DNA from 3 places in the Streptomyces sp. NPDC059524 genome. Region 1 is predicted to be linked to each of the others. Evidence: riboswitches for the same ligand, from Rfam matches in the RefSeq annotation. Region 1 holds a riboswitch; each other region holds the start of a gene.
The links. A riboswitch is a leader RNA that binds a small molecule or an ion and turns the genes downstream of it on or off. The one in region 1 is predicted to bind cobalamin.
Positions count from the first base shown of each region.

Region 2: it holds a riboswitch for cobalamin, as region 1 does, so the genes downstream of both, ACFW9D_RS30570 (cobalamin biosynthesis protein) here and ACFW9D_RS01565 (ribonucleoside-diphosphate reductase subunit alpha) in region 1, are expected to answer to the same signal.
Region 3: it holds a riboswitch for cobalamin, as region 1 does, so the genes downstream of both, ACFW9D_RS03520 (ABC transporter substrate-binding protein) here and ACFW9D_RS01565 (ribonucleoside-diphosphate reductase subunit alpha) in region 1, are expected to answer to the same signal.

Region 1 is NZ_JBHYTK010000004.1:11,059-15,947, forward strand. It holds partial or broken gene ACFW9D_RS01555 (sodium:solute symporter) at 1-265, shown strand, start outside; gene ACFW9D_RS01560 (nucleoside hydrolase) at 384-1,364, shown strand; cobalamin riboswitch at 1,401-1,544, shown strand; gene ACFW9D_RS01565 (ribonucleoside-diphosphate reductase subunit alpha) at 1,671-4,031, shown strand; gene ACFW9D_RS01570 (ribonucleotide-diphosphate reductase subunit beta) at 4,031-4,889, shown strand, end outside.
Region 2 is NZ_JBHYTK010000146.1:6,091-10,979, reverse strand. It holds gene ACFW9D_RS30580 (anion permease) at 1-936, shown strand, start outside; gene ACFW9D_RS30575 (hypothetical protein) at 953-1,174, shown strand; cobalamin riboswitch at 1,283-1,426, shown strand; gene ACFW9D_RS30570 (cobalamin biosynthesis protein) at 1,465-2,421, shown strand; gene ACFW9D_RS30565 (cobyric acid synthase) at 2,418-3,938, shown strand; gene ACFW9D_RS30560 (putative cobaltochelatase) at 4,093-4,889, shown strand, end outside.
Region 3 is NZ_JBHYTK010000007.1:98,928-103,816, forward strand. It holds gene ACFW9D_RS03505 (arginine deiminase) at 1-1,071, shown strand, start outside; gene ACFW9D_RS03510 (hypothetical protein) at 1,083-1,463, opposite strand; gene sigJ (RNA polymerase sigma factor SigJ) at 1,563-2,483, shown strand; cobalamin riboswitch at 2,491-2,695, shown strand; gene ACFW9D_RS03520 (ABC transporter substrate-binding protein) at 2,757-3,788, shown strand; gene ACFW9D_RS03525 (FecCD family ABC transporter permease) at 3,785-4,801, shown strand; gene ACFW9D_RS03530 (ABC transporter ATP-binding protein) at 4,798-4,889, shown strand, end outside.

The DNA of each region.
Region 1 (4,889 bases):
CGCCGCGTACGGGGTGGCCTCGCCGACGCAGAAGCACTTCGGCGGCTCCGCCAAGGAGATCCCGGGCATCGGCGAGATCGGCTACATCGGCCTCACCGCGTTCGTCCTGAACGTCGTCGTCACCGTGGTCCTCACCTTCGTCCTGAAGGCGCTCAAGGCCCCGGACGGCATCGACGAGACGTCTCCGTCGGACTACACGGCCGACGCCGGCGACAAGGGCGTGAAGGTCGAGCTCCCGGCCGTCGGGACCGGCGCCGGACACTAGCCCTGGTCACACCCTTCTCGAAGGACGAGCCCCTCCACCTCTGGAGGGGCTCGTCCCGTTACGGTGGCCGACGATCGGCACCACCCGACGATCGGCACCACCCGCCCTGGAGGAACCCTTGACCGCACCCATCGTCCTCGACAGCGACCCCGGCATCGACGACGCCGTCGCGCTCCAGTACCTGCTCGGCACCGGCCTGTGGGACCTCAAGGCCTACACGACCGTCGGCGGCAACGTGCCCGCCTCCCAGGCCTTCCGCAACGGCCGCGCCCTGGCCCGCGCCTTCGGCATCGACGGCGACGTGCCCGTGCACCGGGGCGCGGGCCGCCCGCTGACCCGGCTGCCGTACTCCGCGGCCGGCGAGTTCCACGGCGCGGAGGGCCTCGGCTCCGAGCGGCTGCCCGACGCGAGCGTGCCCGAGCAGACGGAGACCTCCGCACAGGCCATGCTGCGCCTCTCACGCCAGTACGAGGGCGAGCTGACCGTGTGCGCGACGGGCCCGCTGACCAACGTGGCGCTCGCGCTCACCGAGGACCCCGACTTCGCGCGGCGCGTGAAGCACCTCGTCTTCATGGGCGGGGCCGCGGAGGTGCCCGGGAACATCACGCCGGTCGCCGAGTTCAACGCCTGGGCGGACCCGGACGCCGTCGACCTCGTGGTGTCCTCGGGCATCCGGTACACGATGGTCGGGCTCGACGCGACGCACGGCTGGCGCTTCACCAAGGACCACCTGGCCGTCCTGGAGGACGCGGGCGAGGGCATGGCGCTGACCGCCCGTCTGATGCGGTACTACCTGGAGGCGTACACGGAGGCCGCGGGCAGCCCGCTGCACGACCCGCTCGCCGTCGGGGTCTGCGCCGACGAGTCGTTCGTCACCGCCGCCGACGGCACCGTCGTCGTGGAGTGCGCGAGCGAACTCACCCGCGGCAAGACCGTGTTCATCCCCTACGACAGCGACTACCCGCGCGCCTACTACGCCGAGTCCCCGCTCGTCGCCGCCCGCACCGCGCATCGCGGCCGGGTCGCGCTCGGCACCGGCCCGCGCGACTTCACGGCCGACTTCGTGACCACGCTCCTGAAGCGGCCCGGGGTGGCCTGACCTCACCGCGACACAACATGTGGGCCCGGAGCGGAAGCCCGGGCACAACATGTATGCTCGCTCTCGCTGTCGTCGCAGGGGAATCCGGTGCAAGTCCGGAACTGTCCCGCAACGGTGAACGTAAGGCCACAAAGGCCCCTCACGTGAGTCCGAAGACCTGCCGACGGTGCGCCCGAGCCGTCCGGCCCGGGTGCCGAAGACGTCAGGGCCTCGCGGAACGGGCCGGTGACGCGGGCGCCCCCGTGTGCGCGCCCGGGCCACTCCTCCTCCCCGCGGGCCCCGAGCCGAGCGAGGGAGAGCCCCCCAGTGACGATCGCGCCCGCCGATCCCGCCTCAGCCCCGGTCCGTGCCGAGGCCGACGCCCCCGGCACCGCGCTGCTGCGCACGCTGACCGAGCTGACCGCCGACCTGCCCGACGCCGACCCGGGCCGGGTCGCCGCCGCGGCGCTGCGCGGCCGGTCCGCCCGGGCCGACGAGGCGGAGCTGCGCGAGCTCGCCACCGAGGCGGCCGCCGGACTGATCTCCGAGGACCCGGCCTACTCGCGGCTCGCGGCGCGTCTGCTCACCCTCACCGTCGCCGCCGAGGCCGCCTCGCAGGGCGTCACCTCGTTCACCGGCTCGATCGAGGTCGGGCACCGCGAGGGCCTGATCGCGGACCGCACCGCCGAGTTCGTGCGCGGGCACGCCGCGCGGCTCGACGCACTGATCGACCCGGCCGCCGACGACCGATTCGGCTACTTCGGCCTGCGCACGCTCTTCAGCCGCTACCTGCTGCGCCACCCGATCACCCGCAAGGTCGTCGAGACGCCGCAGCACTTCCTGCTGCGCGTGGCCTGCGGCCTGGCCGAGGACGAGACGGTGCGCGCCCTGGACGAGGTCGCCGCGCTGTACGGCCTGATGAGCCGGCTCGACTACCTGCCCTCCTCCCCCACGCTGTTCAACTCCGGCACCCGGCACCCGCAGATGTCGAGCTGCTACCTGCTCGACTCCCCGCTGGACGAGCTGGACTCGATCTACGACCGCTACCACCAGGTGGCCCGCCTCTCCAAGCACGCCGGCGGCATCGGTCTGTCGTACTCCCGCGTCCGCAGCCGCGGTTCGCTGATCCGGGGCACCAACGGGCACTCCAACGGGATCGTGCCGTTCCTGAAGACGCTCGACGCGTCGGTCGCCGCCGTGAACCAGGGCGGGCGCCGCAAGGGCGCGGCCGCCGTGTACCTGGAGACCTGGCACTCCGACATCGAGGAGTTCCTGGAGCTGCGGGACAACACGGGTGAGGACGCGCGCCGCACGCACAACCTGAACCTCGCGCACTGGATCCCGGACGAGTTCATGCGCCGGGTGAACGCGGACCAGCCGTGGTCGCTGTTCTCCCCCGCCGACGTGCCCGAGCTGGTCGACCTGTGGGGCGAGGAGTTCGACGCCGCCTACCGCGAGGCCGAGGCCGCGGGGAAGGCGCAGAAGACGATCCCCGCGCGGGACCTGTACGGCCGCATGATGCGCACCCTCGCGCAGACCGGCAACGGCTGGCTGACCTTCAAGGACGCCGCCAACCGCACCGCCAACCAGACGGCGGAGCCCGGCCACACGGTCCACTCCTCGAACCTGTGCACCGAGATCATCGAGGTCACGGACGACGGCGAGACGGCCGTGTGCAACCTGGGCTCGGTCAACCTCGGGGCGTTCGTGGACACCGCGACCGGGGACATCGACTGGGAGCGCCTGGACGCGTCCGTCCGCACGGCCGTCACGTTCCTGGACCGGGTCGTCGACATCAACTTCTACCCGACCGAGCAGGCGGGCCGCTCCAACGCGAAGTGGCGTCCGGTGGGTCTGGGCGCGATGGGCCTGCAGGACGTGTTCTTCAAGCTGCGGCTGCCCTTCGACTCGGAGGAGGCGCGCGCCCTGTCGACGCGCATCGCCGAGCGGATCATGCTCGCCGCGTACGAGGCCTCGGCGGACCTCGCCGAGCGCAACGGGCCGCTGCCGGCCTGGGAGAAGACCCGCACCGCGCGCGGCGTCCTGCACCCGGACCACTACGGCGTCGAGCCGGTCTGGCCGGAGCGCTGGGCGGCGCTGCGCGAGCGCATCGCCGCGGTCGGCATGCGCAACTCGCTGCTGCTCGCGATCGCCCCGACCGCGACGATCGCCTCGATCGCCGGTGTCTACGAGTGCATCGAGCCGCAGGTCTCCAACCTGTTCAAGCGCGAGACGCTCTCCGGTGAGTTCCTCCAGGTCAACTCGTACCTGGTGGAGGAGCTGAAGAAGCTCGGCGTGTGGGACGCGCAGACCCGTGAGGCGCTGCGCGAGTCCAACGGCTCGGTGCAGGACCTGACCTGGGTCCCCGCGGACGTGCGGGCGCTGTACCGCACGGCGTGGGAGATCCCGCAGCGCGGCCTGATCGACATGGCGGCGGCCCGCACCCCGTACCTGGACCAGGCCCAGTCCCTGAACCTGTTCATGGAGACGCCGACCATCGGCAAGCTCTCCTCGATGTACGCGTACGCCTGGAAGTCGGGCCTGAAGACGACGTACTACCTGCGCTCGCGCCCCGCGACGCGCATCGCCCGCGCGGCGGCCCGCTCCACCGTCCCCGTCCAGGTGGCGGACCCGGACGCCGTCGCCTGCTCCCTGGAAAACCCCGAGTCCTGCGAGGCCTGCCAGTAATGACCACTCCCTCCCCCGAGAAGAACCTGCTGGACCCCGGCTTCGAGCTGACCCTGCGTCCCATGCGCTACCCGGACTTCTACGAGCGCTACCGGGACGCCATCAAGAACACGTGGACGGTCGAGGAGGTCGACCTCCACTCGGACGTCGCCGACCTCGCGAAGCTGTCTCCGGGCGAGCAGCACATGATCGGCCGCCTTGTCGCGTTCTTCGCGACGGGCGACTCGATCGTCTCGAACAACCTCGTGCTCACCCTGTACAAGCACATCAACTCCCCCGAGGCGCGCCTCTACCTGTCGCGCCAGCTGTTCGAGGAGGCCGTGCACGTCCAGTTCTATCTGACCCTCCTGGACACGTACCTGCCCGATCCGGACGACCGGGCGGCCGCGTTCGACGCGGTCGAGGAGATCCCGTCGATCCGCGAGAAGGCCGAGTTCTGCTTCAAGTGGATGGACTCGGTCGAGAAGATCGACCGCCTGGAGACGAAGGCCGACCGCCGCCGCTTCCTGCTGAACCTGATCTGCTTCGCCGCCTGCATCGAGGGTCTCTTCTTCTACGGGGCCTTCGCCTACGTGTACTGGTTCCGCTCGCGGGGCCTGCTGCACGGGCTCGCGACCGGCACCAACTGGGTGTTCCGCGACGAGACGATGCACATGTCCTTTGCGTTCGACGTGGTCGACACGGTCCGCAAGGAGGAGCCGGACCTGTTCGACGACGAGCTGCGGGTCCAGGTCACCGACATGCTGCGCGAGGCGGTCGACGCGGAGCTGCAGTTCGCCCGTGACCTGTGCGGGGACGGTCTGCCCGGCATGAACACGGACTCGATGCGGCAGTACCTGGAGTGCGTCGCCGACCAGC
Region 2 (4,889 bases), on a different contig from region 1:
GGCGGCCTCATCGGCGCCGCCGTCATGTCGATGGGCTGGTCGTCGGTCAACGGCGGCACCGTCGTCACCAAGGTGCTGCTGCCCGCGGTCGCCGCGCCGCTCGTCGCCGGCCTCGCCGCGATGCTCGCCACGCGCCTGACCTACCGCATCAGCAAGAAGACCGACGAGAAGGCCACCGCCAAGGGCTACCGCGCCGGGCAGATCGCCTCGGCCGGCCTCGTCTCCCTCGCGCACGGCACGAACGACGCGCAGAAGACGATGGGCATCATCACGCTCGCCCTGATCACCGGCGGTGTGCTCGCGCCGGACGCCGACCCGCCGCTGTGGGTCATCGTCTCGGCCGGTCTGGCCATCGCGATGGGCACCTACCTGGGCGGCTGGCGCATCATCCGCACCATGGGCAAGGGCCTCACCGACCTGGCCCCGCAGCAGGGCTTCGCCGCGCAGACCAGCGCCGCGACGGCGATCCTCGCGTCCTCGCACATCGGCTTCTCGCTCTCCACGACCCAGGTCTGCTCCGGCGCCGTCATGGGCTCGGGCCTCGGCCGCAAGGGCGGTGTCGTCCGCTGGTCGACCGCCACCCGGATGTTCGTCGCGTGGGGTCTGACCCTGCCGGCGGCCGGTCTGGTCGGCGCGGGCGCCGAGTTCCTCACCCAGCAGGGCCCCTGGGGCATCGGCCTGACGGCCGCGCTGCTCATCGGCGGCGCCTCGGTCATCTGGGCGCTGTCCCGCCGCAACTCGGTCGACCACCACAACGTGACGGCCGACGAGATCGGCACCGAGGCCCCCGCCGAGGAGCCCGCCGGTGTCGTCACGACCGCGATCGCCGCGGTCACGCCGCCGCCGGCCGGTCCGGTGGCCGTCGAGGAGACCCCCGTCCCCGCCGCGGCCGCTTCCGTGGCCGACCCCGCGCGCCCCGCCGGCGCCACGCTGTAAGGAAGCAGGACCAGCTATGAAGATCGACTGGGCGGCCCTCGGCTCCGTGTTCGGCGTCAGCCTCGTGGTGACGGTGGCCCTGGTGGGCCTGTTCACCCTCGGCATCGTCGGCCTCTCCAAGAAGGAGTCGGCGACGCGCGCGGGCGGTTCGGCGACACTCGCCGTCTCCGGCGCCTACCTGTGCTTCGCACTGTGCACGGCGGCGGTCGCGTACGGGATCTTTCTGATCGTGGCCTGACCACGGTCGCAGCACTCCCTCGGCGGGGTGGGGACGCATCCGCGTCGCCACCCCGCCGACGTGTTGTGGACCTGGCCACACTCACCCGCCGCAGGTCAACAGCAAGTTGACGTGCGTTCGCGGAGCGTGGTGCACTTCCCTCGCCATATACGGCAGCAGCAGAGGAAGCCGGTGCGAATCCGGCGCGGTCCCGCCACTGTCAGCCCTCCCCCGGAGGGCGAGCCAGGAACTCACGCTGCCGGTCTCTTCGAACCAGGGCGTGGACACCCTGAGTGAGGACAACTACCGCCATGTTCGCCCCGCGCGGCGCACGGCGGGCCGAGCGCGTCTTCGCGTACGGCGCCGCCCTGGGTATCTTCAGCGACCTCCTGGTCGGCGATCCGCGCCGCGGGCACCCCGTCGCCGGCTTCGGCCGCGCCGCGGGAGCCGTCGAGCGCGTGCTGTGGCGGGACGACCGCGGCCGGGGCGCCCTGCACACGGCCGTGTGCGCCGGTGGCGCCGCCGCCCTGGGCGCGCTCGCCGCCCGTGCCGTACGCCGCTCCCCCGCCGCCTCCGTCGCGCTGACCGCCGCCGCGACCTGGGCCGTGGTCGGCGGCACCTCGCTGGGCCGTGAGGCGCGGGCCGTGGGATCCGCCCTGGAGGCGGGGGACGTGGAGCTGGCCCGGGAGCTGCTGCCCCGGCTGTGCGGGCGCGACCCCGAGGGTCTGGACGCCGACGGCATCGCGCGCGGCGTCGTCGAGTCGGTCGCCGAGAACACCTCCGACGCGGTCGTGGGCGCCCTGGTGTGGGGCGCCGCCGCCGGGGTCCCCGGGCTGCTCGCCTTCCGCGCGGTGAACACGCTGGACGCGATGGTCGGTCACAAGTCGCCCCGCTACCGGCGCTTCGGCTGGGCCTCGGCCCGGCTCGACGACGTCGCCGGCTGGCCCGGCGCCCGGCTGACGGGCGCCCTCGCGGTGCTGACCGGCGGCCGGCCCCGGGACGCGGTGCGCGCCTGGCGGTCCGACGCGGAGCGCCATCCGAGCCCGAACGCGGGCGTCGTGGAGGCCTCGTTCGCGGGCGCGCTCGGGGTGCGTCTCGGCGGCACGCTGTCGTACGCCGGGCGGGTCGAGCACCGGCCGGTCCTCAACGAGCGGGGTCGGCCCGTGCACGTACGTGATGTGGAACGGGCCGTGCGGTTGTCGCGGCGCGTGAGTCTTTCGGCGTTGGGAGTCTGTGTGGGCGCGCGGTTGCTGTGGGGCCGTCGATGACGGGCGCGAGGAGGGGCGGCGGCCTGCTGGTCGCGGGCACGACCTCGGACGCCGGGAAGAGCGTGGTCACCGCCGGGATCTGCCGGTGGCTGGTGCGGCAGGGCGTGAAGGTCGCGCCGTTCAAGGGGCAGAACATGTCCCTCAACTCGTTCGTGACGCGCGAGGGCGCCGAGATCGGGCGGGCGCAGGCCATGCAGGCGCAGGCCGCGAAGGCCGAGCCGAGCGCGCTGATGAACCCGGTGCTCCTGAAGCCCGGCAGCGACCGCAGCAGCCAGGTCGTCCTGATGGGCAAGCCGGTCGGCGAGCTGAGCGCGCGCGGCTACCACGGAGGGCGGCAGGCGGCCCTGCTGGACACGGTGGTGGGATGCCTGGAGGAACTCCGGGGCAGTCATGACGCCGTGATCTGTGAAGGGGCGGGCTCCCCCGCCGAGATCAACCTGCGCCGCACCGACATCGTGAACATGGGCATCGCGCGCGCCGCCCGGCTGCCGGTCCTCGTCGTCGGTGACATCGACCGCGGGGGCGTCTTCGCGTCGTTCTTCGGCACGACGGCGCTGCTCGCGCCCGAGGACCAGGAGCTGCTCGCCGGATACCTGGTGAACAAGTTCCGCGGCGACGTCACCCTGCTCGAACCCGGCCTCGACATGCTCGAATCGCTGACGGGCCGGCCCACGTACGGCGTCCTGCCGTACCAGCACGGGCTCGGTATCGACGAGGAGGACGGGCTGCGGGTGTCGCTGCGCGGCACGGTGCGCGAATCCGTCGTGGCGCCGCCGGTCGGCGAGGACGTGCTGCGGGTCGCGGTGTGCGCGGTGCCCCTCATGTCGAACTTCACCGACGTCGACGCGCTGGCGGCGGAGCCGGGCGTCGTCGTGCGGTTCGTGGACCGGGCCGAGGAGCTCGTCGACGCCGATCTGGTGGTCGTCCCGGGCACGCGCGGCACCGTGAAGGCCCTGGAGTGGCTGCGCGAGCGCGGGCTCGCCGACGCGCTGGCCCGGCGGGTCGCCGAGGGGCGGCCGGTGCTCGGCATCTGCGGCGGGTTCCAGGTGCTCGGGGAGCGGATCGAGGACGAGGTCGAGTCGCGGGCCGGGGTCGTGGAAGGGCTCGGGCTCCTCCCGGTGCGGGTGCGCTTCGCGCGGGAGAAGACGCTGGCCCGTCCCGTGGGGCAGGCCCTGGGCGAGCCCGTCGAGGGGTACGAGATCCATCACGGGGTCGCGGACGTGCTCGGCGGCGAGGCGTTCCTGGACGGGTGCCGGGTGGGGGCCGTGTGGGGGACGCACTGGCACGGGTCCCTGGAGTCGGACGGGTTCCGGCGGGCGTTCCTGCGGGAGGTCGCGGCGGCTTCGGGCCGGCGGTTCGTCCCGGCACCTGACACGTCGTTCGCGGCGCTGCGCGAGGAGCAGCTGGACCGGCTCGGGGATCTGATCGAGCGGCACGCCGACACCGACGCGTTGTGGCGGCTGATCGAGGGGGGCGCTCCCGCGGGGTTGCCGTTCGTGCCGCCGGGGGCGCCGTGATGGGAAGTCGCCCCCGCCGCCCCTTCCCGTCCCGGCCCCGGGGGCTTCGCCCCGGGACCCCCATGGGCTTGGCCGTACGTGCGGACCGTGCGTGGTTGCTCGCGCCGTTCCCCGCGCCCCTGCCGGGGCGCATCTACCCGGAGGAGTTCATCCGATGAGCAACCCGTATCCGTTCAGCGCTGTCGTCGGGCAGGACGACCTGCGGCTGGCCCTGCTGCTGAACGCCGTGTCGCCCGCCGTCGGCGGTGTGCTCGTGCGGGGCGAGAAGGGAACCGCCAAGTCGACCGCCGTGCGGGCGCTCTCGGCGCTGATGCCGGATGTCCCGGTGGTCTCCGGCTGCCGGTTCTCCTGCGACCCGGCGGCGCCCGATCCGCAGTGCCCCGACGGGCCGCACGCCGACGCGGCCGGGACCGAACGTCCCGCGCGGATGGTCGAGTTGCCGGTCGGGGCCTCCGAGGACCGGCTCGTCGGCGCGCTCGACATCGAGCGGGCGCTCGCCGAGGGCGTGAAGGCCTTCGAGCCGGGCCTGCTCGCGGACGCGCACCGCGGCATCCTGTACGTCGACGAGGTCAACCTCCTGCACGACCACCTCGTGGACCTGCTGCTCGACGCCGCCGCGATGGGCGCCTCCTACGTCGAGCGCGAGGGTGTCTCCGTACGGCACGCCGCGCGCTTCCTGCTCGTCGGGACGATGAACCCCGAAGAGGGCGAGCTGCGGCCGCAGTTGCTCGACCGGTTCGGGCTGACCGTGGAAGTCGCCGCGTCCCGGGAGCCGGAGCAGCGCGTCGAGGTCGTCAAGCGGCGCCTCGCCTACGACGACGACCCCGAGGGTTTCGTCGCGCGCTGGGCCGGCGAGGAGGCCGACGTGCGGGCGCGGATCGCCGCGGCCCGTGCGCTGCTGCCCCAGGTGCGGCTCGGCGACCAGGCGTTGACGCAGATCGCCGCGACCTG
Region 3 (4,889 bases), on a different contig from region 1:
GAGCTGCGCGGGCGCGGCGTCGACGTCGTGGAGCTGCACGAGGTGCTGGCCCGCACCATGGCGATCCCCGAGGCCAGGTCCTGGCTGCTCGACCGGAAGATCACCGCGAACCAGGTCGGGATCGGACTCATCGACGACACCCGCGCGTTCCTCGACACTCTGGAGCCGCACCTGCTCGCCGAGTACCTGATCGGCGGCCTCGCCACGGCCGACCTCCCCGACGCCTACCGTTCGCCGTACGTCGGCCTGGCGCGCGAGTCCACCGGCGCGCGCGAGTACCTGATGCCGCCGTTGCCCAACACCCTCTACACCCGCGACACCACGTGCTGGCTGTACGGCGGCCTCACGCTCAACCCCCTCTACTGGCCGGCCCGGCACGACGAGACGCTGCTCATGAAGGCCGTCTACCTCTTCCACCCCGACTTCACCGGCTCACGGGTGTGGTGGGGAGATCCCGAACGCGACTGGGGTCAGGCCACGTTCGAGGGCGGCGACATCATGCCCGTCGGCAACGGCGTCGTCCTGATGGGCATGAGCGAGCGCACGTCACGACAGGCCGTCACCCAGGTCGCACGGGCCCTGTTCGAGAACGGCGCCGCCGAGCAGGTGATCGTCGCGGGCATGCCCAGGCTGCGCTCGGCGATGCACCTGGACACCGTCTTCACGTTCGCGGACCGCGACATCGTCACCCTCTACCCGCGGATCATGGAGTCGGTCCACACGTTCACGCTGCGCCCCAGCGACCGGGCCCCGGGTCTCGACCTCACCGACGAGGGCTCGACCCCGTTCGTCGACGTCGTCGCGAAGGCGCTCGGCCTGCCCGGCCTGCAGGTCATCGAGACCGGCGGCGACGTGTACGCGTCCGAGCGCCAGCAGTGGGACAGCGGCAACAACGCCGTGGCCCTCGAACCCGGCGTCGTCTTCACGTACGACCGCAACACCCAGACGAACGCCCTGCTGCGCAAGGCCGGCGTCGAGGTCATCACCATCGTCGGGGCCGAGTTGGGCCGGGGCCGCGGCGGCGGGCACTGCATGACGTGCCCGATCGTCCGCGACCCGGTCGACTACTGACGCCTCCGCGTTCAGCGGGGACCGCCGGCACCGCGCGCGAGCGCCAGCACGCTCAGGCCGAACATGAGCACGCCCAGCGGCAGATGGACCGACGGCACGTGCGCGACACCGAGCACGACCTGCGCCGAGGCGAGCAGCAGGAAGCCGGTGGCGTGCCACACGGGCCGGACCGGACCGCCGCCCGGCTTCCACGCCAGCACCGCCGCGAGCAGGTACAGCATCGACGCCGCGTACATCACGCGGGCCCCGGCGCTGTGCAGCGCCTCCCCGTAGGAGGCGGTGAGCAGCAGTCCCGCCGAGACGGCCTGGAGGAAGATCGTCGCGGTCTGCACCGCGATCGCGACGCGCAGGAACGAGACGGTGCGCCGGGTGGTCGTCACGTGGGTGGTCATGGCCTGGTCCTCTTTCCCGCCCCGGGGGCAGTCGGTCGATAAGGTCTCGACAGGCCGACGACGCAGGCCGGCGAAAGGTAAGGCGAGGGGGCGGTCGGTGTGGGGACGGCGGGGGCGGACACGGACGCGGTCGCGGGTGAGCGGCGCCAACTGCTCAATGTGGCCTACCGGTTGCTCGGTTCGCTGGCCGAGGCGGAGGACGCGGTGCAGGAGGCGTACGCCCGCTGGTACGCGCTGCCCGGGGACCGCAGGGACGCGATCGCGGCGCCGGGCGCCTGGCTGACGACGGTGACCGGCCGGATCTGCCTGGACGTGCTCGGCTCGGCGCGCGCCCGGCGCGAGCGTTACGTCGGCGCGTGGCTGCCCGAGCCGCTCCCGGACCGGTCCGAGTGGGCGCACGGCCAGGGCGGCGACCCCGCCGAGCAGATGGTTCTCGACGAGTCCGTGAGCATGGCGTTCCTCGTCGTCCTGGAGTCGATGACGCCGGCCGAGCGGGTGGCGTTCGTACTGCACGACGTGTTCCGGTATCCGTTCGCGGAGATCGCGGAGGTCCTCGGCCGGTCGCCGGCGGCCTGCAAACAGCTGGCCGCCTCGGCGCGGCGCCGGGCGGGCGCCGCGCGCTCCGAGGGCGTCGCCGCCGGGCAGGCGGACGCGGTGCGGCAGGTCAGGCGGGCCTGGGAGGCGAAGGACATCGCCGCGCTCGTCGGCCTGCTCGCCCCGTCCGCCGTGATGACCTCGGACGGCGGCGGTCTGGCGGGGGCCGCGCTGCGCCCGGTCGAGGGGGCGGCGCGCATCGCCTCATACATGGTGGCGATCGCCGACAAGGCGCCGGGCCTGGAACTCCTGGAGCGCACGGTCAACGGCGCGCCGGGCCTCGTCGCGCTCCGGGACGGCGTGGTACTGACGGTGGCCGCGTTCGATCTCGCCGGGGGACGGGTCGCGCGGATCTGGGTGGTGCGCAATCCGGAGAAGCTGCGGGCCTGGTCGGGCGAGGACCGAGGCGCCCTGCCGGGGTGGTGACGCCCTGTGATAGCTTCCCCAAGCCAGTCGTACCTTTGTGCGTACTTGTACGTACTCGGGTCAGGGAATCCGGTGCAAGACCGGAACTGACGCGCAGCGGTGAGGGCGACGGGCGGGGCAACTGCCACTGGGCCGGGGGGAACCGGGCCCGGGAAGGCGCTCCGTCCGGACGACCCCGAGTCCGAAGACCTGCTGGCGGCCCCGCCCGTCCACCGGCCGGGGCGGACCGTTGGCCGGCTCCGCGTTTGAGCCCTGGACGCTAAAGGATCTCCCGTGCCCTTCGCACGTCTCGCCCGCTTCTGTGCCCTCGTGCCGATCACCGCGCTGCTGCTCACCGCGTGCGGCTCCGGCGCCCCGTCGGACCACGCCGGCGACGCGGCCGGCGCCGGTGTCACGCTCACCAACTGCGGGCAGCGCGTGCACGTCCCGCACCCGCCGCGCCGCGCCGTCGCCCTCGACCAGGGTTCCGCCGAGATCATGCTGTCCCTCGGCCTCGCCGACCGGATGGCGGGCACCGGCACCTGGACCGACCCGGTGCGCCCGAACCTTGCGAAGGCGAACGCGAAGGTGCCGCGCCTCGCGGAGCGCTACCCGTCGTTCGAGAAGGTCCTCGACAAGGAACCCGACTTCGCCGCCGCCTCGTTCGGCTACACCCTCGGCAAGGGCGGCGTGGCACCGCGCGCCTCGTTCGAGAAGCTCGGCGTGCCGACGTACCTCTCCCCCACCGACTGCGCGGACAAGGACAACAGCGGTGACGGCGACGGCGTCCGCACCGAGGCGCTGACGATGGACACGGTCTACGGCGAGATCCGGGACCTGGCGCGGATCTTCGACGTGCGCGAGCGCGGCGAGAAGCTGGTGACGCGGCTCAAGTCGCGGGTGCGGAAGGCCGCTTCGGGCGCGGACGCCGAGGGCGTGAGCGTCCTGTACTGGTTCTCCGACTCCAAGTCGCCGTACATGGCTGGCTGTTGCGGCGCGCCCGGCGTCATCACGAACGCGCTCGGGGTGCGCAACGTCTTCGACGACACGCACGAGGAGTGGCCGCAGATCAACTGGGAGACGGTCGTGGACCGCGATCCGGACGTCCTGGTGATCGGCGATCTGACCCGGCGCTCGCAGTCGGCAGAATCGGCGGCGCAGAAGATCAGGTTCCTGGAGTCCGACCCCGCGACCCGGAACATGAAGGCGGTCCGCGAGAAGCGGTACGTGCTGCTCAAGGGTCAGGACCTCAACCCGACGATCCGCACCGTGGACGGCGTGGAGAAGGTGGCGGCGGCGCTGCGCGCGTTCGGCCTCACCAAGTGACCCGTCCGCGCGCGGCGTCGTACGCGGCGGCGGGCCTCGCCGCCCTGTGCGTCTCGGTCGCCGTGGCCATCACGATCGGGCCCGCGCACATCGGGGTCGGCGACGTGTGGGCTTCGGTGGCGGCCCGGCTCGGCTGGGGCAGCTCGGACCTGTCGCCGATCCGCGACGGGATCGTGTGGAACCTGCGGCTGCCGCGCACCCTGCTGGCCGCCGTGTCCGGGGCGGGCCTCGCGGTCTGCGGCACGGTCCTGCAGGCCCTGCTGCGCAATCCGCTCGCCGACCCGTTCGTGCTCGGCGTCTCCTCCGGGGCCTCGACCGGCGCGGTCCTGGTCGTCGTGCTGGGGATCGGCGGGGGCGCCCTGTCGGTGTCCGGCGGCGCGTTCCTGGGCGCCGTCTGTTCGTTCGGCCTGGTGCTGGTGCTCAGTCACGCGCTGGGCGGAACCACGGACCGGGTGGTGCTGTGCGGCGTCGCGGCGATGCAGCTCTTCTCGGCGCTGACCTCGTTCGTCGTCCTGACGGCGGCCGACGCGGAGACCACGCGCGGCGTCCTGTTCTGGCTGCTCGGCTCGCTCGGCGGCGTCGGCTGGACCGAGGTGTGGCTGTGTCTGGCGGTCCTCGTGGTCACGCTCGCGGTGTGTCTCGGACACGGGCGGACCCTCGACGCGTTCGCGTTCGGCCCCGAGGCGGCGGCCGCGCTCGGCGTGCGGGTGGCCCGCACCCGGCTCGTCCTGCTGTGCGTGACGGCGCTCCTGACGGCGGCGCTGGTCAGCGCGGCGGGCGCGATCGGCTTCGTCGGACTGGTGCTGCCGCACGCGGCCCGCGCCCTGGTGGGCCCCGGACACACCCGGCTGCTCCCGGCCACCGCGCTCGCCGGTGCCGTGTTCCTGGTGTGGGTCGACACGCTCGCCCGCACCGTCCTCGAACCGCAGGAGGTCCCCGTGGGGGTGGTGACGTCACTGATCGGCGTGCCCGCGTTCGTGTACGTGCTGTGGCGCGGCCGGAGCACCCGATGACGGCGGGGCTCGGCGCCGAGCGCGTGGCCCGCACGGCGGGCGGGACGCTGATCCTGGACGGGGTCTGTCTCGCGCCGAAGCCCGGTTC